DNA from 3 places in the Lysinibacillus sp. 1 U-2021 genome. Region 3 is predicted to be linked to each of the others. Evidence: riboswitches for the same ligand, from Rfam matches in the RefSeq annotation. Region 3 holds a riboswitch; each other region holds the start of a gene.
What was found. Region 3 has a riboswitch for cobalamin ahead of QH639_RS25135 (ABC transporter substrate-binding protein). Riboswitches for the same ligand answer to the same signal wherever they lie in the genome.

Region 1 (12,517 bases), 650 kb from region 3:
TCACCAGGAACAATAATTTCCAATAAGATTTTATCCTTTGGTAAGTCCAACTCTTTAGCACGTACACGTGAACCAGAGGCAATGTTAATGCGCGATAAATCAATATATATTTCTGCTTTATTCGGATTCACGGTAATCCATGAGGGAAACTCCACCGAATCGCGCATGATTTTCATTGTCGTTTCTGGTGGAATGTTTAATAACCCTACATTCATGCCTGTCTGTTTTAAAATAATATTCCCCTTGTCATCCACAATAGGATCAAAATTCATGGAAATGGGGATTTCCGTATAGAATACCGTCAGTGTGCTACGTAGTTGAATATCATCCCCAATTGTGAAATCAAGTGGTAAAGGTGAGCCTTTCGCTGCATCCTTTAGGTATTTTTTTGAGATCGATTCTAATTCCTTTGTTGTGGTTTGCACCACGAGTACATTTCCTTTGCTTTCACTTTCACCTGCTGAACTCTTCGCAACATGGACGCCATCCACTGGTCTAGTTGCTAAAAAAACGACGAGGAGGATTGCAAAAAGCACTGTGCCCGCTAAGGCGAAAAACGCGACTTTCCATTTATTCATTTTGTCACTCCTCGAAGCCTATTGCCTTGTTAATCTTTTTTTCCATACCACACTGCTCCATTGCTGCTAGTATACGCTCTGTCATTTTTTCATACCCCTTTGCATTCGGGTGGAAAAAGTCTGTATGATAGACGAGCTCTTCATTTGAATCAAACAAATCTTCTACTGATACGTAACAAGCATTGGAATCCTTGCTGGCTACTTCCTCTATCACATTATTCCATTCTGTGATAATCGTATCAAATTCATTCGCCTCATTGGTTACAATCGAAAATGGATTGTAAAAACCAATGAGTAATAAGGGCACTGTCGGATTTTTAGCACGAATGCCTTCTACGATTTTGCTGTAACGTTCCTTGTATGCCAGTAATTCCTTATCAAAAGCATCACGTTTCAGGTTAAATAAATCCTGCCTGACGACCTTCATGACATCATTGCCACCCATTGTTAAGGAAATTAGCTGTGCTTCTTGCAGCTCCTCATCATAATGCCCTTTTTTCACTAATTTTAGTAGCTGATCGCTGCGTCTGCCACGTTTGCCCCGATTATCAACCTCTACATCCGAAATCGAAGGCCATGCGAGCAATGAATCTGCTAATCTTCCAACATAACCGTCTTGACTATACTCATCACCGACACCATCTGTCAACGAATCTCCCAGTGCCAAGTAATGTAGTTGCTTTGCTTGTTCTTCATCAATTTGCGATAAATCCTCTGCTGATGGCTCAAAAAAATGTTCAAAAATTTGCGTCAACATATTCTTAGATGTTTTTTCCTCATCTTCTGTTTGTTGCTCATCCTGCGGTATATCTTGCTCCGTTCCTGCTTGCTCACCTTCAGGTTCTGCTTGCGGATTCGGTTCATCGATTGATATTGCACAACCACTTAGTACAAAGACGGTCAAACATGACAACATAAATCGCCAAATGTCCATTTGACCACCTTCCATCCCTTTCTATTACTTCTATTATAGAATAGTTCATGCCGCCATGAAAAGTGACTTCCCCTTAGTTCTCCATAATTTTGTGTGCTTGCCAAATTTCCTCAGGTGTATGTATGGAAAAATGTGTGTTTATACAGTGTGCCTTTATGCAGAAGGGATGATAATTAGTAGGATGTCTGATTTATTTTTGGTGGCAACGTGATCACTGTTTGATTGAAGCTACTGTTCAACACGATTACTATTTAATTGAAGCCGCTCACGCTCATAGTTAGTGGAAAACTGATCACAGCTAAACAAAAACTGCTCATCTTTGAATAATCCGCTCATCCTGCTAGGAGATCCACGCATAATAAAAAAGCCACTACATTTACTTATGTAGTAGCTCCTTCCTGTTATTCTGCAAAATAAATAAAACCAATTGCTCCTGGACCTGTATGTGTCGAGATGATTGGAGATGTAAAGGCAATTTCAACATCGTTAAAGCCAGTTTCTTCGATCAGCGCTTTTAATGGGTTGCCCATCGTTACTAGGCCATCTGCATGGGAAATGCCGACTGCCTTAACTGTTTTTCCAGCTGTATCTGCTTGGAATTGTTTAAATAAAAAATTGACTACTTGTTTATGACTACGTACCTTTGACACAGGATTGTATACGCCACCTTCAAGGTTGGCAATGACTTTGATGTTTAGGAGGGAACCGATAAAGCCTGTGCCTTTACCAATTCGACCGCCTTTGATTAAGTTTTCGAGCGTGTCTACAATAACGTATAAATGTGTATTGTCTCGTACCTTTTCTAAACGTGTCACGATGTCCTCCACAGTGGCGCCTTCATCTCGCATGCGGATGGCCTCTCGTAGTTGGATAGCTAAACCAATCGCGATAAAGCGTGAGTCAATGACTGTCACATCGGCATCTGTCATTTGAGCTGCTTGACGAGCTGATTCTACTGTGCCACTCATACCACCAGTCATATGGATGGAGATAATTTGATCGCCATCTTTACCGAGCTCATCATATAATTCCTTAAATTTACCTGGTGCTGGTTGTGAACTTTTCGGTAAATTTTTTGCATTTTTCATTAAGCCTAAAAAAGATGGTGGCTCTAAGTCCACTCCATCTGTATATGTTTGACCATCAATTTGAATCGTTAAAGGCACGATATGTATGCCATGTTGTGCTACTTCTTCTTTTGTTAAATCACAAGTTGAGTCCGTTACTATATGAATTCGTCTCACTTCGACACATCCTTTTACTTCATTAAAATTTATTATATAGACTAATGAATCATTATGTAAACATGACATTTGTCATTAGGCAAAGCTCTGTCCTAGCTAGCATGTAAACGCTACCTTGGATACTATAGCGTTTTCACCTACCTCTTGTCTATCAATGCCCCTCAAAGAATATGACAGGCTTATGACATTTTTGATATGAACTATATGACAAATGTAAATGTTCATCTATAAATTATTGGGGTATAGTAAATGTACGAACGAAAGGAGTGTTTCAAATGGTTGATTCATTTGACTATAAATCATGGAGGGAAGAGCTGTGGAATGCCATAACACACGGTATTGGTTTCATTGCTAGTATTCCAGCACTGGTTGTTCTACTGTTAGCAGCCGTACAAACAGGAAATGCCCTACATATTACAACCTTCAGCATTTTCGGTGCGTCTGTCATCATTCTGTTTTTAATGTCTACATTACTACACAGTATGCCAGAAAAATATAAACACTTTTTCGCTATTTTGGACCATTCGTCCATTTATATTTTAATTGCCGGCACCTATACGCCGTTTTTATTAATTGCCGTTGGTGGTTCCCTTGGATTGACGCTACTATGTATTATTTGGTCATTGGCTGTGCTTGGTGTATTGTTTAAATGTTTCTTTATTAATCGCTTTGAAGTACTTTCATTAATTTTTTATATTGGCATGGGCTGGTTAATTATATTTGCCATTAAGCCCGTTTATCTGTATTTAGGTTTACATGGCTTTGCTTTACTGCTAGCAGGTGGGCTATTCTATACGATTGGAGCCATCTTTTATGCATGGCGCTCTCTGCCCTTTAACCATGCAATCTGGCATCTCTTTGTGCTAGCTGGCTGTGCCTCCATGTATGCGTGTGTTTATTTTTATCTATAATAAAAGCAATCGCTCATTGTGAAGGGAGCGATTGCTTTTTCGTTTATTTACGTTCAAAAATTTGATATTGGAATGTATAACCTTCTGGTGCTGTTTCAGGCTCCTCTGAAGAGACTTGAACAAAATCTTGCTCATAGCTCGGGAAATAGGTGTCACCCTGAAAGGCATGATTAATTTTTGTGATATACAAGCGATCAGCCATCTCCATCACTAAACGGAAAATTTGCTCGCCGCCAATAATCATCACCTCAGGTACATCTCCAGCTAGCGCTAAAGCACCTTCCAAGCTAGTGACAATTTCAATGCCTTCTGCCTGATAGTTCTCGTCTCGTGTAATGACGATGTTGCGTCGCCCTGGAAGTGGTCGACCGATGGATTCAAATGTTTTACGTCCCATAATCATAGGCTTGCCCATTGTTTTTTGTTTAAAATACTGCAGATCCCCAGGTAAATGCCAAGGCATCCCATTGTTATATCCGATGACGTAATTGTCATCATGTGCCACAATTAAAGAAATCATACTGTCCCTCCAAATACTTTCGTCCCTTTTATTATAAACATAATGCGCTTGTTTCACCTATTTTTAAATAAATAAACATTTGTTACACCTAAATCCTAGTAAAATTATATGAATAGTTTATAATAGGAATAACAAACCTCTCAATAAAGGAATGATGAAGATGATAACTTTAAGAAAAGAAGCTGTTCAATATCTAGAAGCTCAGCGTACTGGTACACCTTATTACAAAGTTTCACCTCAGGAAGCGAGAGCCATGCGGACGGTTACACAATGGCAATCTGCACACAAACCGAAGCTAGCATCCATGGAGGATCACAAAATTACAGTGCGAGATGGCGAACAAATTACAGTTCGGCTTTATACGCCTGTTCTCGGTAAAACATTACCTGTTATTGTTTTTTATCATGGGGGAGGCTGGGTCTATGGCAATCTAGAATCTGTCGATGCAGGCTGCCAGTTATTAGCAGACCAGGCACAGGCGATTGTGGTATCAGTGGATTACCGCTTAGCACCTGAATATCCTTTCCCAACACCCTTACATGATGCCTATGATAGCTTAGTATGGGTGCACGATCATATGGAATCCTTAGGTGGCGATGCAAGTCGATTATCAGTTGCTGGGGACAGTGCTGGCGGAAATTTGGCTACTGTGGTTGCATACTTAGCTACTGCACTCGAGGGACCATCGTTACACGCTCAAACACTCATCTATCCTGTCACAAATGTCGATTTTTCAACAGTATCTTATCTGGCATATGGTGAAGATTACGGCTTAGATACACAAGCCATGCAGTGGTTCTCTCATCACTATACAGAGGAAGCAAACTTCACAAATCCACTTGTGTCCCCACTTCAGCTAGAGGAAGTCCGTAACATGCCGAAAACATTCATTATAGCTGCAGAGGCAGATGTTCTCTTTGATGAGGGTCTAAGCTATGCACAAAAGTTAAAGGCTGCTGGTGTGGTAGTGGAACATATTACAATGCCAGGTTTAATCCATAGTTATTTCAGTAAAATGAATTATTTTGAAGAAGCAACGATTGAAACCGTGACAAAAATTGCGCAATTCCTGAAATAAGTTTGGCTATCCCGCGCAAACAGTGCGATAATAGAGCAAAACGTTTTTTAAAGGATGACACTATGACACAAACAATAGCTCTACAAATACAACAGCCCTTTTCTGATCAATTAAAAAAAGGCTTCCCACTTATTTCAAAAGATGCGGTTGATGCACGACGTTTACCTGCTGAGCAAGGAACACTCCTCAGACTCATGGATCATCATAACCGTTTTATTGGAACAGGTTACTACGGCATCCAAAACAAAGGGATTGGCTGGGTGCTAACGACCGATGCGAATGAAACAATTGATAAAGCTTTTTTTAAAAAAAAATTCAAAAAAGCCATCGACAATCGTGCTGCATTTTTTAGCAATGAAAACACAACAGCCTTTCGTGTGTTTAATGGTGAAGGAGATGGCATCGGCGGACTTACGATTGATTTTTTTAACAGCTACTACATGGTAAGCTGGTATAGTGGGGGCATTTACTCATTTAAAGAAGTGGTGTATGAGGCGCTTGCTGAGACAGTAGACTACCAAGCGATTTATGAGAAAAAACGCTTTGATAGTAAAGGACAATATATCGAGCAAGATGATTTTGTAATGGGCACGCCAGGAGAATTTCCTATCATGGTGAAGGAAAATGGTATGACCTATGCGGTGCATTTAAACGATGGCGCCATGACAGGGATTTTCCTCGATCAACGTGAGGTACGATTGGCTATTCGAGAGCGTTATGCCAACAACACAGACATGCTGAATACATTTTCCTATACAGGAGCATTTTCTGTGGCAGCCGCTCTAGGAGGAGCCATCAAGACAACGAGTGTAGATGTGGCAAAGCGCAGTCTAGCCAAAACGATTGAGCAATTTAGTGTCAATCATATTGATTATGAGGCACAGGATATAAAAGTCATGGATGTCTTCCATTATTTTAAATATGCACAGCGCCATGCTTTACAGTTTGACCTTGTCGTATTAGACCCACCTAGCTTTGCACGTACGAAGCAAATGACCTTTTCAACGGCAAAGGACTACCCTAAATTACTAAAGGACACGATTGCCATTACCGCTAAAAACGGCATCATTGTGGCTTCCACAAATAATGCCAGCTTTGGCATGAAAAAGTTCAAAGGCTTTATTGACCAAGCCTTTAAAGAGACTCGTACACGCTATAAAATTGTCGAGGAATACGGTTTACCGAAGGATTTCCGTGTACCACGTGAATACCCTGAATTTAATTATCTGAAGGTCGTGTTCATCCAGAAAATCGACTAACCAATCGAGAATCACACCAAGGTGTGATTCTTTTTATGTAAGGAAAAGTTGATTCTACCTAAGGAGGTTCGGTACCTCTACAATAAAGGTTCCAAAAGATTGAAACGTTATAAACAATCAAACAGAGCCCTTCTATTAAAAGTAGCCTAAGAAGATGTTCTCTTCTTAGGCCACCCGATTATAGATATTTCACAAACCAATCACGGATATATTCAAGTCGATTAATTCGTAATGTAGGCTTTCCACTTCTTGAAAGTTCATGATTCGCCTCAGGGAAACGCACGAATTTTGTTTGTTTTTTACGATATTTTAAGGCGATAAACAATTGCTCTGCCTGCTCAATTGGACAACGATAGTCTTTTTCACCATGTAAAATCAATAATGGTGTCTCCACTTTGTCTACATACTTCAGTGGCGAATGATGCCATAGCTTCTCTATATCATCGAGTCCTGCTTGAATTTGCCAGTCTGTAAAATAATAGCCGATATCACTGACACCAGCAAAGCTAATCCAGTTCGAAATGGAGCGCTGCGTCACAGCTGCTTTAAAGCGATTTGTATGGCCCACAATCCAGTTGGTCATAAAACCACCGTAGCTTCCACCAGTTACACCTAGACGATCTTGATCAATAAAATCATAGTGCTCCAGAGCGTAGTCTACCGCTGCCATTAAGTCCGCATAATCATTACCACCATAATCGCCACGTACTGCATCCACAAATTTTTGGCCATAGCCATGACTACCACGCGGATTCGTATAAAGCACTGCAAAGCCTTGTGCAGCAAGGATTTGGAATTCATTAAAGTAGGTATTGCCATACATTGCATGCGGACCACCATGGATTTCAAGAATGAGAGGATACTTCTTCCCTGCTTCATAGCCAACTGGCTTCATAATCCAGCCGTTGACCTTCCAGCCTTCAGCACCTTCAAATTCGATACTCTCTGGAACAGCTAATGTTTTGGTTTTTAAAAAATCTTCATTAATGGACGTCAACTGTTCTTTGTCACCCGTTTTTAGGTTCACATAAAACAGATCGCCTGGATTGGTCGTTGTGCTAATAGCCGCAATAGCCTGATCGTTTTGCGCATCAAGTGAGAAGCCATAGACATATTGATCATCATGGATAGCTGGGTAAATTTCGCCATCTACATTTCCGTAATAAATCGCCGCATTGCCGTGATCTGTGACTTGGAAGTAGAAGCTATGATTATCATTCATCCATTGCACTCGTGGTGACGCTACACCTTGCAGGAAATCACCGATGACATAATCACCAACAGGCGCATCAAATTCACTTGTTACACAGTTTAGTAGTTTTTGCTCCATGTCATACATCCAAAGCTTTGCTTGTGTGGCATTTTCAAATTCACGTTCTCCACCTACAAAAGAAAGATAGCGACTATTCGGAGACCAAGCCGTTTGGTAATAAGCACCCGAACCTTCTGTTAGCTTGTGACTCTGTTTCGTTTCTAACTCCAATAAATAGATATCCACATTAAATGAGAAATCTAAATCCTCCACTTTATTTGCTAAGTACGTAAGGTATTTGCCATCTGGCGACCAAGTACCTAGATGGCAGTACTCTTTGCCTTCTGTCACTTGTTCTAGCTCTCCTGATGCCACATTGACAATGGCAATATGGGTAAACTGCTCCATATCCATAAATCCACCAGCATCCGATTTGTGTTTCATTTTCTCGATTTCTAGTGGCTTTAGTTCTTTATCCTTTTTCTTCTCATCCTCCGCTTTATCTAGGATGGTTTCATCTTTCCCTAGCACGACTGAAAAAGCAATTTTCTTGCCACATGGTGACCAGACAGGGGAGGTCGCTCCATTTTTACAATGTGTCACCTGTTTTGCCTCTCCACCTGTTTTCGAAAGAACATAAATTTGCGACTTACCTGTTCTCGTTGACAAAAATGCAATTTGACTGCCATCTGGTGACCAAACAGGGGAACTCGTTCTATCTTCACCAAATGTCCATTGCTGTGGTGTTTTGTCCTTCAAGTTTATGTAAAACAAATTCGATATATAGTCATTTTTCTTCTCGTCCATACGAGTCTCTACATAAACTACCTCTGTCCCATCTGGTGAAAGCTGTGGATCTGCTACTGATTTTAAGTGATAAAGATCTTCTGGTTGAATCCCTTGTTTCGATGTCATGTTCTTGCTCCTTTGTATTGTAATTTTCTGTGCCTTACTACAATACTTCGACACCCTAAGTAATATTCCTCTATTGAATTGAATTTTTCACTAGTTCCCAATATTCTGCTGACTTTGTTCTGCGATAAAATTTATAAAAGGGCTCATTTGGGCGAGCATGCTCCTTATAAAGGTTTATCAGGTGCAGTAAAAAATCTTCAATTTGTGTGACGTCTACCCTCTTAGCGAATAACGTGCCAGCCTGTGCCTTTGCTCCCATTGGTACTGCCCCTAAATAGACATCAAAGCTTTCTTGTTGGTAAACGAGTCCAATATCATCATAGACTGCATTGTAGCAAGCTGATGCACAGCCATTAATATTGACACGCACTCTTGCAGGTACCTTCATCCCCTCTATGGCATGATAGAGCTGTTCGGTTATCGGAGCAGCCTCCATTTTCTCCCCATCACAAAAATCGCAGGCCTTCATGGCTATGATTGAACCAGAGGGAGCAACATAAAGACCTGCTTCCTGTAAGGCTTGCACCGCTTCCGTGGCATCGCACGTTGGTATGGATACGAGTATACTATAGGAAGCAGAATATTTTATCGCCCCCTTTTCGCCAGCAATTTCGGCTATTTTTTGGAATTGTGCAGGAGTATAATGCTTATTAATAATGCCAGGGCTAACGGCTAGACGGGTAAACTCACCATGACCGTTCAGTGTTTCAAATGTTTGATCTGGTACATTTTTTTGAAATGCGTTCATTTTTATCGCTCCTTATAAAAAAGGAGCTAGCAAAACGCTAGCTCGAATGGATTAAAAGTTTTCAGGATAGAAGCCCTTTGCTAAAATTTCAATGGCCTCTGCCGCACGAACTCCTTCAGACGCTGCTGAAAGTGGCAGGATGACAAAGCGCTCATTTTTGACCGCTTCCATCTCCTTTAAGGCTGGATCATTTTTTAAGAATTGGATCTTTTGGTCTGCCGTTGTTTCACCGTAATCAATCACGACAACTACCTCTGGGTTGCGGTCTACTGCATCTTCCTTCGACACAGTTGTCCAGCTAGATTCCACATCACCAAAGATATTTTGTCCACCCGCGATTGTCACAAGCTCATTCATAAAGTTTTGACCAGCTGTAAATACATCCTTTTCACCGCTATCAAACACAAGAACACGTAATTTTTCGCTATCTTTTGGTAATTTAGCTTGTACTGCCTCTACATCTTTCGTCATTTGCTCAATTAAAGCTTCGCCACGATCCTCAATACGGAAAATCTTCGCGATATTGCGAATATCAGTGAAAATATCTTCTATTGTTGGCTTTGTCATGTTGGAAGCCGTATGTAAATACGTATGGATGCCTAATTCTTCAAGCTCTTCTGGTGTGCCTACACCCTTTTCGCCAAAGCCACTTTTCCAGCCAGCATATAGGAAATCTGCCTCGGCATCGATGACTTGCTCCTTCGTTGGGTATTGATCGGAAAGAACAGGGACCTTATCGTATGCCTCTTGCAGTGGTTCATAGATTTTATCATCTAAGTAAGCTGTCCCTACCATAGAATCCTCTAAACCAAGTGCAAGCATGATTTCTGTCACATGTTGATTTAAGCTAATCGCTTTTGTTGGTGCTTCCGTATATGTTTGAGTTGTGTCATTATTTTCAATGGTTACTTCTGCTGCCGCCTCAGATGGCTCAACCTTTTCACCTTGTGCAGCTGATTCCGTTTTGTCCTTTGCGTTACAAGCCCCTAAAACAGCGACCAAGGCAATGATCATCATCAGCCATATACTTTTCCATTTCTTCATGTCCTTTTCTCCTTTGCTGTTAAAATATAGAAAGAAATCAGAGACTTCTTTACTACTAAGGTAGTTGGAAGGGCATAAAAAAACCCTCTTGTCGCCAAGAGAGTAGCATAGTGAAATAACGGTATCATTACCTTCATCACTATCCCCATCCTCGTGGTTCTTAGTCAAAAAATACATACTGGCAGGTATCCTGGCTTAGGTTCATCATCTATACGCCTTCCCATAGTTTCACTACAGTGGCATGCTGTATAGACTCCCCATTTACAGTTGCGGGACAGCATCGGAATTGCACCGATTTCCCTTTTAAGCAAATGACAAATGCCATTTGCACCAATACGTTCTATAATGGTCAATACTATTGATAGACTAGCAGAAGAAAATTTATCGCGCAATCAGTAGTATGACACTAAAAGTATAATCATCATTATATTAGCACTATTTTGACATAAAGACGAACTATTTTACAAGAAATATAGAAGCTAGTATTCTGTTACAATAAAAAGATAGCATTCTATAGAAACGAGGATTTCTTATGTACAAAACGATCGGTGTACTTGCGCACGTGGATGCAGGAAAAACGACCTTCTCTGAGCAAGTGCTTTTTCATACAAATAGTATTCAAGCACGGGGGCGAGTTGATCATCAGGATACCTTTCTTGATCATCATGAGCTAGAGCGCAGACGAGGCATTACGATATTTGCCGAGCAAGGGCGCATAAATATTGGCGATGATACATACACATTGATTGATACGCCAGGGCATGTCGATTTCTCCCCTGAGATGGAGCGTGCTATTCGTGTGATGGATTATGCCATTATTATCATTAGCGCTGTCGAAGGGATACAGGGCCATACAGAAACAGTGTGGCAACTTTTACGTCAATACCATGTCCCTACCTTCTTCTTTATCAATAAAATGGATCGTGAGGGTGCCAATATGGAGGCTGTCATCAGACAGCTTCGCAAAGATTGTTCTCAGCATGTATTGTTCATCGATGAGCCACTTCGAGCAGACTATGTATCAAATAATATTATGGAATGGCTGGCGGAGCGCGACGAAAAATTGCTTGATGCCTTTCTAAATGAGTCATTGGAGCATGAACAGTGTCTTGCTCAATTAAAGGAAATGATTAAAAATGAAGGTGCCTTCCCTTGCTTTGCTGGCTCGGCCTTAAAGGATGAGGGCATTCAGGAATTTCTTGACCAGCTCCCGCTGTTAACGGCTTCCCATTTTGACAAGGATGCCCCGTTTGAGGGCGAGGTTTTTAAGATTCGTCATGATGGGCACCAGCGTTTAACCTTTATGAAGGCAACCAAAGGCTCGTTGCATGTACGAGATGAATTTTCATTTGACGAAGTAACAGAAAAAGTGACCGAAATTCGCCTTTATAACGGCAGTCGCTTTGAGACCGTTCAACAGGTAGAGGCAGGAGAAATTTTCGCTGTCAAAGGACTGAGCCAGGCAAACATTGGGGATCGAATCGGTACAACGATGCTATCACAGCCCTATGAGCTTGTCCCAACCTTACAGGCAAAGGTTCAATATGAGGGTGATCAGCATATCAAGGAAGTGCTACAGATTTTCCGGTTACTCGAAGCAGAAGAGCCGTCCTTGCGTGTGGTCTGGCAGGAAAAATTTCAGGAAATCCATGTGCATATTATGGGTGCCATTCAATTGGAGGTCCTGACAGAGGTATTAATGACGCGTTTTTCATTAGCTGTCTCCTTTGGTGAGCCGCAAATTTTATACATGGAAACCATTGCGACGACCGTAACGGGCTATGGTCATTTCGAGCCCCTCAAGCATTATGCAGAAGTTCATTTATTAATGGAGCCAAATCCACGTGGAACAGGTAATACCTTCACCAATGCCTGTCATGCCGATCATTTATCTGTAGGCAATCAGCGCCTTGTTGAAAAGCATCTGTTTGAGCGTGACCATCATGGGCTACTGACAGGCTTCCCTGTAACAGATATTCATTTTACACTTCTAACAGGTCGCGGGCACAATGAACATACATCGGGGGGAGATTT
Region 2 (7,610 bases), 1.9 Mb from region 3:
TCGTAATTTTATAGGTCAGACCACCAATAAAGAAAGAGAATGCGCCGATCATTATGGGATTGTTAATTTTGAAAAAGTAGTACGATAATGCAACTATTAAAATTGATATGAATGTTGTTTTTGATGTGAACTTGCATAATATAAAAAATATCATGTACATAAGTACTTCAATCGACACGGACCATGTCGGGGCGTTGAAGGACCAACCTCGCTCAAATCCCCATGATTGAATCATCAATAAATTCAGAATGGCATGGTAAATGTCATTCATAGGATAAACAAAAAAATAATTATGACTTTTAAAGAAAATAATTTGCAATATTGCCACGACAGCAAATGTAAATATATAAAGTGGATATAATCTACTGACACGGTTAACTATAAAAGTTTTTGCTGAGGTTTTATTGCTGTGTATATTGTCAGCGTATAGATAAAAAAATATGAATCCAGAAATCATAAAAAACAATTCGACAGCATATAAACCGTAATGATAAAAGACGGAAAAAAATTCATAAAAAGGTTGGCGGTTTATGATTATGTCAGATGCAGCATTCTTTTTCATAAAAAAATGTTGCCAATGCCATAACACAACGGAAAGTGCGGCAAATCCTCTCAGAACATCCAGGGTATATATTCTCTTCCCAAAAACATTCGTCACAACGAACCTCTTTTAATAAAGTCAAGTGATAATGAAAGATAAATATTGTAAACGAAAAAGCACTGGACTGGAACATATATCTCTGCCTGTAATTTAACCAGGGTAATTTTACTAACGCAGTCATAATTCGTTCATGTATACCAGATGAAAGTACATGTTCTATGAAATAGGGTTTTGCCTGGAGTTTGAAGGTTTTTAACGATTATACCTGTTTAATCGACTCCCCATGTTTTTTGACATTATCCACCGCACACGATACTGGATGCCAGGCAAACTGATTTGCTGGCATAAAGTCACTGAGAATTTTTTACCAACAATATCTTGCCACATCTTTTCCCGCACAGTTTCGGCAATAGAATCAGCGGGCAGCGGTCATCAATATTCACCAGACATTGATCTGCCGCACTATCTGACCGGTGTCCTGCTGAGAATACTAATTTCTTTTTTTTGCAAGTGCTGTCCAATCATGATTGGGGGGGCGGCGGAGTTGAAAACGCAGACACGTTGTATGCAATAACGTGCTGCGGTTTAATCTTATCAATTGAATACTCAAAAATTAGGTGAGTAACGGACCGGGGACATAGCTCCTTTTTTTCTTAATTCATCTGGTATTTTTTTCCCAAGATAAAGATTTGCTATTTCAGGTGGGGCTTCTCGACCTTCAAAACCATAGCGAGAACTTTGTGTTGCCTCAAAGTCAGGATCCTCGTCCCAGTATTTCATCGTAGGGAAATTTTCACGTGTTGATTTGAGCCATTTATCAGCAATAAAAACCCCTCGAACGATACCCCTTACAGTGGCAAGAATGACTTCTGCTTGACTGGCGCGCGAGGCATTGATGCGCCAGCTAAATCGAACCGCATCATAAAGCTCTGAATCCTTTGCACTTCTGTTAACGGAAATCATTAATGCTTTATGATGAAATGTTATGGTTTCGGGTTGATATGTTGCTATCAATTCTTTGACATGCGCGGCGCCGAATTCATTGCTGCCAGCACCATTCATGATATTCGTTAACCCAGGGTAGGCATCATTAAGTGCTGCTTCAACTTCGTACGCCGTCTTTTCATCAGTCATTCCATGTCGATGGATGACATGGATAACTTCAAGTCCCGCTAATCTTATTTCTCTGATTTGCTTTAGCTTGTTGCTCAGTAACTCGTCATCATCAGCCGCTGCCACTTCACCGCGCATATGGGCAAATACGCGGTTACCTTTGCCTTTCCCTACATAGAAGGTGCTTCCGTCCCTAGGATCAATCAATCGGTATACATACCAGCCAAGGTGTTCAATTACTCCAGAAGGAAACTCAGTAATATCCATTTTGCAATATCTGTGAATTATTTGTGAGACGTATATTAATGAACATTGCAAGGGCTCACAACTAGTAGTGTTGAGAAAGCCATCGGGAAAATGAGGCTAACCCTTTGAATTTACATAGCGCAAAAAGATACCTTTCCTCATAATGTGAGCTAATTTTATGTTTCGTTTGATGATCGGGTCGGTCTCGAAACCCGTAGCCACGTCGTATGCAAGAACGTGCTACGACTGGCTGGTGAACTTCCGATAGTGCGAGTATTGAATGATTTCCAGCTGTTATCGATTTTGCGTATTTTTTGCATGAGAGGATTTTTACCTCCTCCCACCGATCCTCCATGGCTTTACGCCAGTGTCTCTAGGTCTGCTATGTGCCAAAAGCAGACATTATAAGTTCGTACTGGATTAATTATTGAGTAGTGAAAAGAGGTTATCTCTAGCAGTTTAATCCCTAATTTTTTGTTGGCACGTATACTCGCCCATCGTTATGATGGGGTGATACATGTCATTAACGGATAGGGATGTTGAGATGGACAAAGCAAAATGGCTCACCGGTATTAAGAAAATTGCCGAAATAACGGGAGCAGCGGTTGGTGGAGGGGCTGGAATTTTAGCCAATGGCCCTTTGACGGCAGCAGCGGGAGGGGCGATTGGAGTCGTCATTGCACAGACCATCACTGAAGTTGCAAGCCGGGCTTTATCTCAGAGGGAAGATATTAGAATTGGCTTATCAGCACGTATCTCTATTGATCGTATAAATGAATTGCTGGAAGAAGGTCATAAACCACGCGATGACGGATTCTTTGATGAGGAAAGGAGCATTGCTGAGGAAGTATTCGAAGGTTGTTTGATGGCGTCAAAAAATTCCCATGAAGAAAAGAAAGCGCTCTATCTTGGCTATCTGTTTGCGAATCTTTGCTTCAATAAGAAAATATCAAAAGATCAGACTAACAGAATTGTCGCAATTGCGAATAGATTAACGTATAGCCAGTTATGTATATTACGGGCGTTTATATTTGAAGATATACGCTCAATACTTCCATTGATAAATCATGACTTCACCAAAAACAATGCCACTTTCGAGCAAATAGTCGTTTTACAAGAGATTTATGAGCTCGATGTTTCAGGTCTTGCGATAATAGAAGACCAGCATACATTCTATTTTAACCAGGTAACCCCAAGCAAAGTTAGGACACAAGGTATGGGAGCTGCATTGTACGAATTGATGGAACTGAAAAAAATACCGATGGAGGACTGGATTGGTACAATCCGCCCTCTTTTGACTGATCCATCTTTTCCTCATAAAGAATCAACAATTATGCAACAATGGTGACTATGTGCATGCCACTAATACAGTCGCTTCCTCGCTCATAACAGACAGCTAAACCTGATACGGAGCAGCTTCGTGCCCAAATACTAAATACTACTTAATAAAGAGCAGTGCTAGATGTTAAATACTAATAATCAGTTGAGGATCCTATGATTACAAAGTTTAATTTTCCTAATTCCTTCATCACAGAATTTATTAAAACACCCGATAAATATCCATTATCCATCCCAGAAGGGGCCATACTTCGTGCTGCGTATACTCAAGGCATTAAGCTTCGTAAAGTAACTGGTGGGTGGGTAGAGTATGATGATAATTCTCAAAAATGGGTTGTATATAAAGTTTGTGCATCTTGGTAGGTCCTGTTGAAAATTGGGAATGGATCATTTACCAGCCCTTGAACATCCACTGAAAATGATCTACTTCCCATGACTCAAGACAACACGATGTAAAAATGCATCCCAGACTTCCGCTGTTCTCTAACAGCAGACCTGATTGCCATTTATGCTGTCCGCTGCGAGTCATAAGCGGATTTTCTATCATCGCGATATCTTAATTTAAGGGGAGCAGTTCACGGCAACGGCAGTAAAAGGCTAAGCTGATAAAGTGGAGTTGATGGCAGCTATGTAGCTCCTTTTGCCAAACTAATAGACATATCTTTAACAAATAGATTCCAGATAACGTTTATGAGTAACTGTGTTACAGTAACGTTAGAAGATAAAACGCAAAAATTCACTGACTGATATCTTAACCATACGATTGTGGACTAAAACATTGAAGGTTATCAATGATGAACAAAATAAGTTTAAGAAAAACTCATGCACAACTCTTTTCCCGGAAGCTTAAAAAGTTAGCTATCATACAAAGGATTGAGCACGATCTAGATAAGCTAGACTTGAATGAACCGGATTCAGTGTATTCAATTAATCAAAAAAAAGAATATCTTTATCAATCATACATAGTTCATTTAGTTGCAAGTTGGCAAGAGTTTAATAAAGATCTCGTACTGTATTGTTTTGATGCATTGAAAAAAGATAGCGATAACCCTTCAATTAATTCAATTGCTCAAAGTCGCATTGATGACCTGCTTAAACAGTTCAATACGCCTAGCGCAGCGAATGTCGACTCGTTGTTTGACAAAGCTTTTGGTGTAAAAAAAACATCTAAGACGTGGACATTGGGTACAGCGGATTCTCAGATGGCTCTGAATGTGCTAAATAAAGTGCTGAAAACTAGACATAAAATTGCTCATACAGGTTATGCATCTGAAGAACTTAGTTACAAGGAAAATTTTGAAAATATGGAAGTGATATATGAAATTGCAGTTGCAACAGAAAAGCATGTGTTGGCATCTTTAAATATTAAATAAGTTGAAAGGAGAGTTTTTTATCGTATTGCTTAATCATGCCCGTTTCTCGCTCATAACAGACATAAACTTCAGTTATAGCATAAAGGTATGCATGCTGGGTGGGGAAAGTATGAAGGAAAAGAAGACTGCTGCGCCGTTTGTCGTCACGTTTATCTTCATTGGCTATGCAAGTCGTAATACAAGGTGGGACAAAACTGAGACACATAAGGCCTCGCAATGGCTTGCAAGGCTTTACATGTTTTGATGTGGTGGGACGTGTGAGCGCAGTGTTGATGGGGTAATGCTTTGAATTAGAAGCGGATTCTTATAATTCGTAATGCGAAGGTCGTAGGTTCGACTCCTATTATCGGCACCATTAAAATCAAAGAGTTACCCCATATTTAAATACACCACGTTTCCTCCTGTGCCGCATTTGTGCCATTGTAACCTTGGCAATTCATCAAAATACTGTTCTGACATCAGGCAGTGCAGGTGCAGCTATTTAAACCAATTGCTGCCGCCATTCTTTGACGTAGTCAATCAGGGTGCGGAGCTTTGGTGCAATATTGCGACGCTGTGGGAAATACAGATAGAAGCCCGGAAATTGTGGAAGAAAGTCATCAAGCAGCGATACAAGCTTACCGCTTTCAATATATGGCCTGAAAGTTTCCTGAGTGGCAATTGTTATTCCTCCGCCGGCAAGAACCAGCCTCAACATCAGACGCAGATCATTAGTCGTAATCTGCGGTTCAATCGCAAGGTCGAAAGTTCTCCCGTTTTCTTCAAATGGCCAGCGATAAGGCGCAACCTCCGGGGACTGACGCCAGCCGATACACTTATGGGTATTTCCCTCGGAGGCGAGAAAGCGCTTTCCACGCCCGGCCGCAAGGATCAGGACGACGGGGGCAGGCATGAATCCTCCTCCTGATGGAGACGTACAGAGGCGATTTCTGCCAGCACGGAGAGTGCCAGAGTATGCGCATCCCGGGCTTTGGGGAATATCCCGACGGGGGCCCGGATTTGCGCTGTCTCCTCCCTGGACCATCCCAGCTCGTGGAGCTTTTGCAGACGTAACGTGTGGGTTCGATGGCTGCCCAATGCGCCGAGATAAAAGGGTTTTGCTTCTCGCGCGGCCTGCAACACTGGCAGCTCCCGGTTGAGATCATGGCACAGCAAAATGACCGCCGTATCGGTATCGATCTGAGCGCTGGCTGAGGCCGGAAAAAGATCCGTAACAGTGGCCTTTTGAAATGTGCTCCCATTTACAGTTGCGGGACAGCGTCGGATTCACACCGATCTTCCCTTTTAAACAAATTAAAAAATCTAATTTGTACCTCTATCCTATTATTCCGTTTTTATTATTATACCATAAGGTTTATGTACTCAGACACTATCCTAATTGATTACTAATATCTATTGTAAAGGAGTCAATTTTCAAAGTCAATTTCAGTCAATTCAGCAACTTACTTTTCTGTTTCAACATTTTAACAATAAAAAAAGAGAGTGTAACACTCTCTTCAATGCTGCCAATTGATTTTTTTATTTATTCATCGTCCGCAGCGTATTCGTCGTATTCTTCATCTTTATGTTCTTTACATGCAAAAGCTGTCTCGTCATAGATGAGATGCAAATCTTTTTTATGAAATGCTGCTTCTTCCCCACAGAAAATACAATATGCATAAGGTGCATCTTCATCATGTTCATTGACGCATTTTACACATACTACTTCATCTGAATAATCCTCTTCTGATCCTCCACAATAAGTCCCACGCTCATATACGTTGATTGCTTCCCCTTTATCAATCTCTCTGTCACATGATTTACATAAAACCATTCATATTACCCCTCTCATTTAAATCCATTTTATCACAGATAATTTAACCATCTCTGACCTTTTATACTTTATATAATTATCAATAATATTCCAAGTATAAACTTTTAATTTAATAGTAGTTTCGAATATTTTATTCTCCACACAAGGCGAAACATTCTATTTTGTATTCTTAGATTTTTAGCTTATTCTTCATATAAATAAATGGACAAAATCCCCCCTATTTGACAGCAATAAGCTAAATAAAAAAGAGGGAAATTATCCCCTCTTTATCTATAAATCATGTGAGTTGAATACTACTGTATCCCCTTCACTATCTATTCTTTCTACATAATAGATAAATGAAGTTATAATTGTAGTAGGAATAGAAGTTGAAAATTCATAATATGTAGTTGTATTTGTATTTTTATCAATATCGAAATTTAGTTTTACGGTTTCAATGAACTCTGATTCTTTTGCAGATTTATTCGTTATCCATAACTTGGTTGCTCGTGATATCTCTAATTCTTCTAGTTCAAATGAATGTTTTGATTTTTCTTTTCCATTAATAAATGTTACATCTAAATCAACTTCATATTTAGGCATCTTATATTATCTCCTTATCAATTATTTTACAATGGATTATTGTGAGAATTATATGAATAGGGCTCGACTATTAAGATTAAATTATCCTCAGTAACTAATATTCTCTCTATAATTTTATAATGTGCAATGGAAGTGATTATAGTATTTTCACTAGAAAAATTCTGAATAAAACTATCACAGGTAAGTACATCTTCTCTATTAAAGTCATGTAATTCAAATAATCTATTATCATTTACATCGAAATAAAAAATTGAATTGCTAACTTTCTTTAACTCATTCCAATTAACATTATCAATTAAATCTTTGTATTGTACAGCATCAAATTTTTCAGCAAGTTTCCCCATATTAAACACCCCTTCTCATTTTATAGTTACATTTTACCATAGTTGGATATAGCAAGAAATACCTTTCTTTATAGGCGATTATATTACAAACAAAAAAAGAAGCTATTCAGAAAGAATAACCTCGTTTCAATGTCATTTAATGTGTTTTAATAGCACCGATACTTAACATGTACTTTGCATAACAAATTGAGTCACAGTAT
Region 3 (12,517 bases):
TAGATATCCTCAATTACAGCACCTTCAGCACCAGCTGCCATTGCAAGCTGGTTACCCTTTGTATTGGCAAAGAATTGATAAGGCACCCATGGTTTTTGTTTTGTTACGACTGCGCCCGTAAATGTTAAATGGTCACGCAATTTTACGATTAAATCCATAGGAGACAGCATTTTTCCTGTTCCTGTTGCTGGACACATGTTTGTACAACGTCCACATTCTACACAAGAATAGAGATCAAGCATTTGCTTTTGTGTGAAGTCCTGTATGCGTCCTACCCCAATAGAAGGCATATCCTCTTCGCTTTCAGCATTTTCTCCAGCTTCTTCTAAGGCCTCAAAATCAATTGGTGTTAATGTACCCGTACGATCTAAACGATTCATGTAAACATTAAGTGGACTGACAATTAAGTGGAAATGTTTAGACTGCGGTACGTATACCAGGAATGTTAATAGAATTAAAAGATGTGCCCACCACATTACATAAAACACACCAGCGGCCACAGATGTAGGTAGGAAGCCAAAAATGGCAGCTATACTTGAAGCAACTGGCTCCGTATAAGTTAATCCCTCACCATGCCAAATTAATCCCATACCATTAGCGATTAATGTAGATACCATTAAGCCACCAATGAAAATTAATACAAGGCCGTTTTTCCATCCTCGTTTTAGACGTACTAGCTTTTCAACATAGCGGCGGTAAAATGCCCACACTACCGCGATTAAAATCATTAAAACTACTAGCTCTTGGAAGAATGTAAAGACACCATAGAAAATGCCTAGTGGCAGATGTGACTCAGGTGCTAGTCCTTTCCAAATTAAATCAATGGCCCCTAACTGTACCATCAAAAATCCATAGAAAAACATAACATGTATTAAACCACTCTTTGGATCCTTTAATAGCTTATTTTGACCAAATACATTGACCATAATATAACGAAGTCGTTCTTTAACACTTTCATCAAACTCAACCTTTTTCCCCAATTGCACATACTTATAGCGTGTTTTCAACAGGTAGAAGAACAATCCTACTGCATAAAGCACAACCACGACTGTTAAGACAATGTTAGCAATTAATAATGGACTCATGGTTGGTCCCCCCTTTAGTTTGTCGTAATTTTCTCTCTTTGTGACGAATTTGCTAGTTCATACAGAAATGTACTTCACTTTATCATTATATTCCTATTCTAATAAATGAGTGAGCATTCAGTCAACATAAAACGGAAATATTTCTGATAATTTTATATTCTTACATTTTACAAGAAAAAAAGCCACCCTGAATTTTTTCAAAGTAGCATTTTTTTACTTTCCTTAACTATTTTACTTAGTAGGATGTCGCATATTCAGTAGACATTTGAACATCTGCTAAAATTGCACACAAACTATACCACCCCGTAGCTTAATACCTGGCAATTTACTTTTTGTACAAAAACATTTTTTACATCAAACTTTATTTTTTAAAAACATTCCCACTGCGAATATATTCAACATCTGCTACGTTTAAGCGAGCATTTACAACACGTGCAGCTGCAAATAAATAATCCGATAAGCGATTTAAATATTTTTGAACAACCTTGGGTACATCTTCAACTTCTTTCATAAGTGTCACCATTTCACGCTCCGCTCGACGTGCAACCGTGCGTGCAATGTGTAAAGTCGCCGCTGCTGGTGCACCTCCTGGTAAAATAAAACGTTGTAAAGGTGGCGCTTCATCTGATAAAGCATCTATACGGGCTTCAAGTACTTCAATCGGTTGCTCTGTTAATTTATAATGACGCTCTTTCATCACATTAGCAAGGTCCCCACCAGCATCGAACAGCTCATGCTGAATTGTCTCTAGGTCTGTTAAAATATCCTTGAAAAGCGCTTGATCTAATTCACTTACAGCCTTTCCAATAAAGGAATTTAATTCATCAATTGCCCCATATGTTTCCACACGTAAACTATCTTTATCAACCCGTCCTCCAATTAGACTTGTTTTCCCCGTATCGCCTGTTTTCGTGTAAAGCTTCATTTCTCTCATCTCCTAAAAATGGTTTTTATAATTCCTAATCGCCTGAACTGTTGTTTCATAGACACCCTTTGCAATCATTTTACCAACTTCCGTAATTGGGCCACCATACAGCATTTCTACTCCTTTTTGAGTTGCAGCAATTAACAGACTATCTGTAGCAGTACCTGTTGCAATTGTTCCACTCCGCTCATCACGAATATTTTCTGATTGCAACGCCTTTGTTTTTGCCTCAGTTGCTGTCATCAATGCCTGAAAAAATGCCTCTTCCGATAAACAACCATTAACGATAACCCATGTATTAATAGTACCAATATATGGATCATCTTGTCTTTCGTGTACTCGAGATACATCAACTGCATTGCCTACGCCAGCTGTTACAGCTACGATTATACTGCCAAAAGGTGCTGAAAATTCATTGATGGCCACTAGAGCTGTTGGTACTGCTGTTAGCATAACAACAGTATTTGTAGATGAAAAATTTTCCCTTTTCAAAAATTCTTTAACTTCTCGTTTCACATCGCTAATGACATAATCACCAGGAACTGAGCGATTTAATAAGCAATTATGCCAGCCAATGCCTGGGTTATGAACTGCAGAAGATACGGTCTTCAGAGGAAGCTCTGATTGAAGTTGGATATATTGTTCAGTTATCGTAAAGTGCTCTTTTTTGATGACAGCTCGCTGCTGATAGTCTGTAGCTGCGGGCATCATTGTAATTTGAGGTTTTGGTATTTCAGGGTGAGCATATGTAGTCACCCGTGCTTGATAAACTTCTTCAATTTGGGAGGCAATTAATACTTCATGTGGTGCACCAAGTGCTCTCATTTGTCCGCTTTCCATCAGCAATAATTCATCACAATAAAGAGAGGCTAAATTCATATCGTGTAGTACCATAACGACTGTTAAACCACACTCCATGGCTTCCTTCCGAACCATATCTAAAATTTGACGTTGGTGGGCAATATCAAGATGGTTCGTTGGTTCATCCAGCAGTAAGATTTCAGCTGTTTGAGCTAATGCCTGTGCAACAAAAACTCTTTGTTGTTCACCGCCAGATAAAAATTCCATCGGTGTATGCTCATATCGCTTTACACCTGTTTGAAGCATTGCATGTTGAACTGCCTTCTCATCTTGTGCAGACCAACTCGAGAAAAAGCCTGTTTGATGCGGGTAGCGCCCCAGTGAAACTGCCTCTCTCACACTGTTCGAGAAAGCATTTGCATGAAGCTGTGGTAATACAGCCATTTTTTTTGCCAAAGCACGAGCATGATAAGAAAGAATATTTTGTCCATCAATCGAAACGGTTCCAGCAGTAGCTGGTAAAATACCACTCATTACTTTTAATAATGTGGATTTCCCGCTACCATTCGGCCCTAGAATGCCAAGAATTTTTCCTTTTTCAACAGTAAAACTAATGTCCCTGACGATTGGTACATCTTCATAGCCACCTGATAGATGTTCAACAACAATCATGCCCGTACCCCCTTGCTTCTTCGCTGCTTATAAAAAATATAGGAGAAAACAGGTGCTCCAATAAATGCCGTAATGACACCAATTGGTAGCTCTCTTGGCACAATGATTGTTCGTGCTACTAAGTCACAAATAATGAGTAATGTTGCACCATTGAAAAAAGATAATGGTAATAAGTGGCGATGATCAGAACCCCAAATCATCCTTGTCATATGCGGCACCACTAACCCTACAAAGCCAATTGTGCCAGAAACTGCTACAGCTGCTCCAGTTAGCATGGAGCCACCTGCTAATATCAAATATTTACTGCGCTTTACATTAACACCTAAATGTTTTGCTCGCTCTTCACCATACAACAAGACATTTAATTCTCGTCTTTGTGTCCATAACATTATTGAACCTACAATCACAAATGGAATGATCATTTGGACATATGGCCAACCACGCATCGAAACAGAACCAAGTAGCCAGCCTATTACCTGACGTAATTCTTCACCAGATAAGGCAATCATTAATGAAATGAGGGAACCTAAAAATGAACTAAAAATAACACCTGTTAATATCAACGTTTCCATTTTTAATGAGCGGTCTACGAGTCTAGCAAAGCTCATAACAACTACCATCGTAATGATAGCACCAATCATACTAAAGGTTGGCAGCGCATACAAACCGACAACAGGTATAGAAATACTAAAAAAGATCGTTAAAACAGCACCAACAGAAGCCCCTGATGAAACCCCTAGTGTATATGGATCAGCTAATGGATTTTTTAATAAACCTTGGAAAGCTGCTCCAGCAATAGCTAGAGATGCGCCTACTAGTCCCGCTAATAACACGCGAGGCAAACGAATTTTCCAAAAGATATTGGCGGCTGTTTCATCAACCGCCTTATTCCACAATACTTCTAATGGAATATGAACCGAGCCTATCGCTACGCCACACCAGATGCTAATAAGAAGAAGCGTACATGTTAATGTATAGGCTAGTGCTATTTTTTTCACTTAAATACCTCAGGATAGATTGCTTTTGCTAATTCTTCTAGACCTTCAGCTAAACGTGGCCCTTGACGACTTGTCGTACTTTCATCTACCTGCACAATCGCATTATTTTTTACGGCATTAATCGTATCAAAGCCCGCACGTTTTGGTATTTTCGTTAAAATATCTGGTACATAATGATATGTCACCACGATGACATCTGGATTTTTTGCGATAATTTGTTCTGCATCAATTTTATACCAATTATCGCCATCTACAGCTACATTCTCTGCATTAATCATTTCAAGCATCGCGTTCATAAATGTACCATTGCCAGCTGTATAAATATCTGGCTCATCTGATGCTTCAACTAACACTTTTTTGGGTTCAACATCCTTGACTTTAGACAAAACTTCTTCTACTTTTGCCTTCATATTCGCGACAATTTTTTCTGCCTCTGGTAATTTCCCTGTAGCACGTCCCAGTTGCTCAATTGTTGTATATGTTTCATTAAAGTCTTGTGCATTTTTTACAACAAATACTTTCAAACCTGCTGATTCAAGCTGTGCAATAGCCTCTTCTGAAAGAGACATGCTAGATTCGTGTGAAAAAACGATATCTGGTTTTAAGGCAATAATTTTTTCAATATCGTATTCCATACCGCCAACCTTATCCTTCTCAGCTGCCTCTGGCGGATAATCGTCGTTGTCCGTAACACCAACTATTTCATCATTTAAACCTAGTCCAAAAAGGATTTCCGTATTACTCGGAATAAGTGAAACAATTTTCTCAGGAGGTGCTTCAAGTGTAATGTCCTTACCAAGGGCATCTGTTATCGTCATTGGGAATGTTGCTTCATCCACCTGGGCTGTTTCTTGCTGTGTTTGCTGCTCGTTAGATGGCTTGTTATCTTTTGCTTCCTGCCCACAAGCAGCTAGCAAGCCTACTGCTAAAAATGCTGATAATCCTATTTTCCAAAATTTCTTCATGTGAATCCTCCTTCGTTGATCCGTGCGACATTTCGCTTTATTCTACATCAAAATAAAACCCCTCATCTTTGATCGATGAGGGGGCAAAATCGCACCAAAAAAACTGATACAAAATCCACCACCCTATCCTCGTAGGTTGTCATGTCGTTATAAAGGCAGGTCTCCTGGCTAGTGCTACTTGCGATTTTTCAAGCCTTCCCGAAATCTTCAGTGGCATCATTTGAAAAAACTCACACTTACAGTGGCGGGACCGCATCGGAATTACACCGATTTCCCTTTTCACTTTACTTAAGTAAAGAACCTTTATAATATTCAGTTGATTTCATTATACATGAAAATGAAAGAAGTCGCCTCCATTCAAGACGACTCCCCGGCCATTATACAATTTCAGAAAAGTATTGAACTGTTTTCATTTGTGCACCCATTTCTCTTAATGACCATGTCTGCTCTAAATAAATGTCCGCTAGTTTTTCATATTTCCCACCAAATTTATGTGCCCACTCAACCGCTATGACACTTTCATAAAGGTGCGCCATTTTTTCCGCCACACCTTTTGCTTCAAAAGTTTTCGTTGCTTCGTCTAAAGCGCTAAAAATTTGAAGTTTCACAGACATATTCGCCAATTGTTCTTTAACAATTTGTACTAATGAACTGTTAGCTAATTTGTCTAATCGTTCCTCCATCTCCTGTACAAACAGTTCATGGGCATGAAACTTATCTACTAAACGAATGAGTTCCAAGGCCAAAATATTAGCCGTCCCCTCCCACACCGTCAATACTTGCGCATCTCTTAATAAGCGAGGCGTTACAAAGTCTTCTATATAGCCATTACCTCCATGTAATTCAATTGCCTCACTAGCATAGTGAACAGCTTGCTCTGCCGTTTCCTTTTTCATAATGGCAATATATAAACGATTCATAATAAGATCTTGCTGTGTGCCCTGTCCACTTGTCACTTTATCGTATAATTGAATAAGATCAAAAACTGTCGCTACTTCCACGTGCAACTTAGCTGCAAATTTCCCTAAAGTATCCTGAATCATAGGGTATTGTGTTAAGGGCTTGCCAAATGCATGTCGATTGCTTACATAATGTTTCGCCTCTAAGAAGCCGCGACGCATAATACCAATTGAAGCGACTGCATTACAAATTCTGGAGAGATTTAGTGCTTCTAGCATATAATAAATCCCTTTATTTTGCTCCCCTACAACGTAGGCAAGAGCACCATCAAATTCTACCTCACCAGAGGGAACTGCCCGAACGCCTAGCTTATCTTTCAGTCGGCGAATACGTAGATGATTTGTTGTTCCATCTTCTTTACGCCAAGGAACTGCAAACAACGTTAAGCCTTTGGAACCTGCTGGTGCACTTTCTAGTCGTGCCAATACCATCGCTACACCACACATGCCCGCATTGGATGCAAAGTATTTTTCACCATATAGACGATACGCAGTGCCATCCTTTCTCGCCTCCACCACATTTGCACCAACGTCAGAGCCTCCTTGACGTTCTGTTAAAAAGGTCGCACCTTCATATAAATCTGTGTCACCTGTTGCACAAACATGTGGTAAAAAACGCTGCTTTACCTCTTCATCTGCATAATGATCTAATAGATAGGCAGTAGCCATCGTCAATGTTACGGGACAATAAAAACCAGGTTCTGCATGGGATAGCAAATAACCTTGTGCAAAGCTATAAACATAATTCCCCTTGTGGCCTAGCTGCGGAATATGCTTGTGTACATAGCCTACAATCCCAGTATTATATGTCTCTTCAATCGTTTTTTTATAGCCATCATTAACCCAAACCTCCGATATCTCTTCACCATAGGCATCATATCTTTGAAGGCGAGGCTCACCCTGTCGATCTGTATGTTTTGCCCTCGCATCAATATCACCTGCACATAGCTCACCAAAATCTGCTAACTCTCGTTGGGCATAGGATAAAAACTCTTTATCTAACATCATTTCTACTATTTTTTGAAGCGTGTCATCTTCCGTAAAAAAGTTCGTAGTACGCATTGCTTCTTGTTGTAATACTTTCATGCTATCTCACCTCTTGCCCCTTCAAATTTTGTTTTAATATTTTGCCTGATGCATTGCGTGGGAGCGCTTCCACTTTTTCAAAAATACGTGGTATTTTAAACTTTGCAAGATGTTCCTCTAAATAAGCTTTCAAAGCTTCCTCATCAATATCTTGTTTAGCACAATACACAGCCTTTACAGTTTCCCCCCATTGCGGATGTGGTACACCAATTACTGCAACCTCGAATATCCCTTCAAAACTCAATAAACAATCTTCAATTTCTTTCGGATAAATATTGACACCACCCGAAATAATGACATCCTTTTTACGATCTACAATCCAAATAAAACCATCTTTATCCTTGCGAGCTAGATCCCCTGTTTTTAACCAACCGTCAATAAAGGCTTCATTAGTTGCTACTTCATCCTTATAGTAGCCAAGCATGTTACCCTCACCTAATAAGACAATTTCCCCCACTTCGCCTACATTTACATCTTCTCCACTGTCATTCACAATACGCAACTCTGTACCAAGTGGCGCCCGCTGGCCAATACTTCCTGCCTTTGCTTCATGCTCCTTGCCAAATAATAATGAACCACTTGGACCTGCCTCTGTTAATCCATATACACAAGTCAAATTATTTGTGCGGAATGCCTGCTGAATGAATCGAACCTCACTTTGAGATAACGGTGCTCCACCATAGACCCACCATTTCATAGAAGACAAATCTGCCGAATGTAGCCTTGGCAGCTGTGCCGTTAATAAATAAGCAACAGGTGCTCCAAAGAAATGTGTTGTTTTCTCCTTTTCAATGGAATCAATGAATAAATCGGGTGTAAAAGTTGGTGTTTATACATTTGTTGAGCCTACCAATACACCCGCCATTAAAAATAAATGTAATGGTGCAGAGTGTGTTAATGGCATCATAAGCAAAATACGGCTCTCAGGCTTTACCTCCATTTCAACAGCTATCATTTGCGCCACTGTTAAAATATTACGGTAGCTAAATAACACACCCTTTGGTTTTCCTGTCGTGCCAGATGTATATAAAATCGTGGAAGGGTCATCCTCTTGTAACTGACAATCAATCGTTTGTGTACTTGCATTTTGAAGCATTGATTCATACTGATACCATCCCACTTTTTCTTGACCTGTTTTAATTTTCAACGGAATACCAGCTAGCTGTTCAACTACTGCAAAAATAACCTCATGTACGACAATTGCCTTCGCCTCTGCATGCTGCGCCACGTACTCTACTTCTTGCAATGTAAACTTTGCATTGACTGGCACAACGATCGCTCCAATACGCTGAATAGCAAAGTAACTGACAACAAACTCTAAAACGTTTGGCATAAAAATTAAAACCTTATCCCCCTGCTTTACTCCCTGCTCTAGTAAAGCATGACTAAAACGTGTCACCTGCCTATCTAAATCTTGGTAGGTTACTCTTCTGCCATGACAAATAACGGCTTCATTTTTCGAATACTTACGGGCATTACGTGCTAATAAATTGGAACTATTCATCTTGCATCTCTCCCTTTAAAGTCGCTAATTTTTCGCTAAACATGCCATGCATTTGTTGTAACTCACGCTTCATCTGCGTCAGCTCAGCTATTTTACTGTCAATCTCTTGAATTTTTTGTTCCCCGTATTCAACCGTTCGCTCTAATTGCTGAATTCCTGAGCGATCAAAATCAAATAGTAAAACCATCTCTTTGATTTCCTCCAACGAAAATCCGTACCGCTTGCCTCTGAAAATAAGCTTGAGTTTCGCTAATTCTTTTTTTGAAAAGGTTCGTTGGTTGGTAGATGAACGATGGGGGCAAAGAAGTCCAAGTTCCTCATAATAACGAATTGTCCGCGTAGACACATTAAACTCCTTTGCTACCTCCTGAATCGTCTTCAAAACCATCTCCCCTTTCCTAATTGGCAACAGTATACCATTGACGTTAACGTAAACTTCAACAAAATTTTCGGAATTAACAGAAAAATAAAGTTTGGGACAGCTAATTTCCCACGGTTTATTCGTTTCTTTTGACCTTCTATCCAACACATTCGGAACTTTATCTCTCATCTTCAGCCTTCTATCCATTAAAAAAAGCCCCTAACACTTTTCATGTTAGGAGCCTAAAGTTTAATTACATTTTTTCAGGTGCAGATACGCCGATTAAGCGTAGTGCGTTCGCAATTGTTGTGCGGACAGCCGTAATTAATGCTAAACGAGCCTCTGTTAACTCTTTGTTTGAAGCATCTAATACTTTTTCTGCATTGTAGAAGCTGTGGAATGCAGCTGCTGTTTCTTGAATATAGTTTGCAATACGGTGCGGTGTGCGGTGTTTCGCTGCTTCCGCTACCACTTTCGGAAAATCACCAATCTTTTTCAGTAAATCAATTTCCTTTTCTGCTGTTAACAAATTGAGATGTTCTGTTGTAGCAGCAAAGCCTTGTTCATTTGCTGAACGTAAAATAGATGAAATACGTGCATGTGCATATTGTGCATAGTACACAGGGTTTTCATTAGATTGTGATACTGCAAGGTCAAGATCAAAGTCCATATGAGAATCGCCAGCTGTTTTTACAAAGAAGTAACGAACTGCGTCAAGGCCAACCTCTTCTACAAGCTCACGCATTGTTACTGCATTCCCTGTACGCTTAGACATTTTAAATTTTTCACCGTTTTTGTAAAGCTGAACCATTTGAATAACTTCCACTTCTAACGTATCTCGATCATAACCAAGTGCTTGAATCGCTGCTTTCATACGTGGAATATATCCGTGATGATCAGCTCCCCAAATATTGATTAATTTATCGAAGCCACGGACAATTTTGTCTTCGTGGTAAGCAATATCTGGTGTTAAATATGTGAATGACCCATCATTTTTAATTAGCACACGATCTTTATCATCACCAAATGTTGTAGAGCGGAACCAAGTAGCACCATCCTCTTCAAACACATGTCCATTAGCTTTTAATTTATCTAAAGCTACTTCGATTTTCCCGTTTTCATATAGTGACGTTTCAGAATACCAGACATCAAAATTTACACGGAAGTTTGCTAGGTCTGTTTTTAATTTATCTAATTCTAAAGCTAAACCGTGCTGACGGAAGAAGGCAAAACGCTCATCATCTGATTTTGCTAAAATTGCATCACCATGCTCTTTTGCTAATTTACCTGCAATATCAATAATATCTTGCCCATGATAGCCGTCTTCTGGCATTTCAGCTTCCATTCCTAATGCTTGTTTATAACGCGCTTCTAATGAATAAGCTAAGTTATTAATTTGATTACCTGCATCATTAATATAATATTCACGAGAGACACTGTAACCAGCCATATCCAACACATTACATAAGGAATCACCAACAGAAGCGCCACGAGCATGTCCTAGGTGAAGATCTCCAGTAGGATTTGCTGAAACGAACTCTACTTGAATCTTTTCCCCAGCGCCAGCATTTGAGCGGCCATAGTCCTTACCTTGCTCAAGCACCTGTGTCACTACCTCTGTTAGGAAATCTTTACGCACTGTGATATTCATGAAGCCTGGGCCAGCAATATCAATCTTTTCAATATCTGTGCCTGTTGTATCAAGATTTTCTAAAATAGCTTCGGCGATAGCACGTGGTGGCTTTTTAGCTAACTTCGTTAATTGCATCGCAATGTTTGTTGCATAGTCACCATTTGCTTTATCCTTTGGTGTTTCTAGGTGAATCGATAATTCTGTGCCAGCCTCAACGAGACCAGCTTTTTCAACAGCCTGCACGATCGCTGCTTTAATAGCCTGTTGTACTTGTTCTACTGCGTTCATCATTGTACCTCCGTAAATGTAATATCTAATGTATAGTTGCCAACGGATTGCCCACCCATTAGTAAATCGTACTGTACATGGAAATCTCCGCTTGTTGCCAGTTTTGTAAACGTCATATTTTTCGTATCAATCACGAGGGGCATAGAACCGAACTCACTTTCATAATGCCCTTTTTGTTGTTCGATTATGTTCAGCGGTAATCGCATATTAACCGCTCCAGCACGCATAATTAGTGCCTTCTCATGACCTAACTTCATCGTTGTGCGGACGGTTTTATCCTCCTGCACCTCATCATATTTCAAATACAAGCTTCCTGCCTTTTCAAGTAGCTGCCCTTTGAGCCACATTTCATAACTTTCGGACTCCCCATCACTTGGACGAATAGTAGAAATGAGCTTTATGTTCACTTGCGATCTTACTTCGTTCGCCATAACGGATGCCCCTTTTTAGTCTTTTACTATAACCTTTTTATTATAGGATGAATACTTATGGTTTTTCAAGATAGAAGTGATGTAAAGCGCCTCAACAAGTTTATTCGAGAAAATAAAAACCCTCTCCTCCCAATAACGGAAAGAAAGGTTTTTATTTTATCTATACCATTTTTTTATAATGAATTGTTGAACTATTAACAATAAAGCACTGACAGTCCAATAGATCGGGATAATCGCTGGATTGAACAGACTAAAAATGAGGATCATGATTGGATTAATAAATACCATTATCTTCATATTTAAAGGTTGACTTTTCTCTAGGGCTATACAACTTTGAATGAAATAAATCAAACAAGCAATCATCGAAATCCCAATATCCATCGTCCCTAAATTCATCCAAAGGAAATTTTCACTGGCAATCACTGAATCTAGCTTAATTGCGTAGTACAGTGAAAATAATATCGGTAATTGAATAATGATTGGTAAACAACCTAGTAAAGAGCTTTTCAATGAATCTGAAGTTAGCTCTTGGATTTGTTGCTGTACCATTCTTTTTTCAGATTCGCTTTGACTTTTCTTATATTTGTCTGTAAGCACATCTAATTCAGGCTTAATGGTCGTCATTAATTCTTTTGAGTGCTTTTGGTGCTTAGCTGAACGAATAAATAACGGCATAAGAATTAATCTGACTGCAATCGTAATGCCAATGACACTAAGTGCGTAGCTACCTGTAAAAGAATGGATGAAATGAATGAGGTTAATAATAGGTTGTGCTAAAAATGTTAACAATGGTTGTCCTCCTAGTTTTA

Region 1: it holds a riboswitch for cobalamin, as region 3 does, so the genes downstream of both, QH639_RS21735 (ABC transporter substrate-binding protein) here and QH639_RS25135 (ABC transporter substrate-binding protein) in region 3, are expected to answer to the same signal.
Region 2: it holds a riboswitch for cobalamin, as region 3 does, so the genes downstream of both, paoD (molybdenum cofactor insertion chaperone PaoD) here and QH639_RS25135 (ABC transporter substrate-binding protein) in region 3, are expected to answer to the same signal.

Annotation. Positions count from the first base shown of each region.
Region 1 is NZ_CP123966.1:4,093,587-4,106,103, forward strand. Features, by position in the region: gene QH639_RS21690 (YpmS family protein) at 1-578, opposite strand, end outside; gene QH639_RS21695 (GDSL-type esterase/lipase family protein) at 583-1,512, opposite strand; gene QH639_RS21700 (DegV family protein) at 1,914-2,756, opposite strand; gene trhA (PAQR family membrane homeostasis protein TrhA) at 3,032-3,667, shown strand; gene QH639_RS21710 (dihydrofolate reductase) at 3,711-4,187, opposite strand; gene QH639_RS21715 (alpha/beta hydrolase) at 4,348-5,265, shown strand; gene QH639_RS21720 (class I SAM-dependent rRNA methyltransferase) at 5,328-6,524, shown strand; gene QH639_RS21725 (S9 family peptidase) at 6,703-8,691, opposite strand; gene QH639_RS21730 (precorrin-3B methylase) at 8,762-9,439, opposite strand; gene QH639_RS21735 (ABC transporter substrate-binding protein) at 9,491-10,483, opposite strand; cobalamin riboswitch at 10,647-10,833, opposite strand; gene QH639_RS21740 (elongation factor G) at 11,016-12,517, shown strand, end outside.
Region 2 is NZ_CP123966.1:2,873,335-2,880,944, forward strand. Features, by position in the region: gene QH639_RS14750 (acyltransferase family protein) at 1-658, opposite strand, end outside; gene QH639_RS14755 (LEM-3-like GIY-YIG domain-containing protein) at 1,208-1,981, opposite strand; gene QH639_RS14760 (hypothetical protein) at 2,478-3,308, shown strand; gene QH639_RS14765 (hypothetical protein) at 3,455-3,661, shown strand; gene QH639_RS14770 (HEPN domain-containing protein) at 4,090-4,671, shown strand; gene QH639_RS14775 (LysR substrate-binding domain-containing protein) at 5,153-5,563, opposite strand; partial or broken gene paoD (molybdenum cofactor insertion chaperone PaoD) at 5,542-5,817, opposite strand; cobalamin riboswitch at 5,778-6,003, opposite strand; gene QH639_RS14780 (hypothetical protein) at 6,194-6,484, opposite strand; gene QH639_RS14785 (hypothetical protein) at 6,755-7,066, opposite strand; gene QH639_RS14790 (hypothetical protein) at 7,093-7,410, opposite strand.
Region 3 is NZ_CP123966.1:4,747,739-4,760,255, forward strand. Features, by position in the region: gene QH639_RS25115 (heterodisulfide reductase-related iron-sulfur binding cluster) at 1-1,085, opposite strand, end outside; gene QH639_RS25120 (cob(I)yrinic acid a,c-diamide adenosyltransferase) at 1,447-2,010, opposite strand; gene QH639_RS25125 (adenosylcobinamide amidohydrolase) at 2,023-3,483, opposite strand; gene QH639_RS25130 (FecCD family ABC transporter permease) at 3,480-4,481, opposite strand; gene QH639_RS25135 (ABC transporter substrate-binding protein) at 4,478-5,446, opposite strand; cobalamin riboswitch at 5,584-5,766, opposite strand; gene QH639_RS25140 (acyl-CoA dehydrogenase family protein) at 5,824-7,491, opposite strand; partial or broken gene QH639_RS25145 (class I adenylate-forming enzyme family protein) at 7,493-8,995, opposite strand; gene QH639_RS25150 (MerR family transcriptional regulator) at 8,988-9,377, opposite strand; gene argS (arginine--tRNA ligase) at 9,610-11,277, opposite strand; gene QH639_RS25160 (YwiB family protein) at 11,277-11,708, opposite strand; gene yidC (membrane protein insertase YidC) at 11,865-12,497, opposite strand.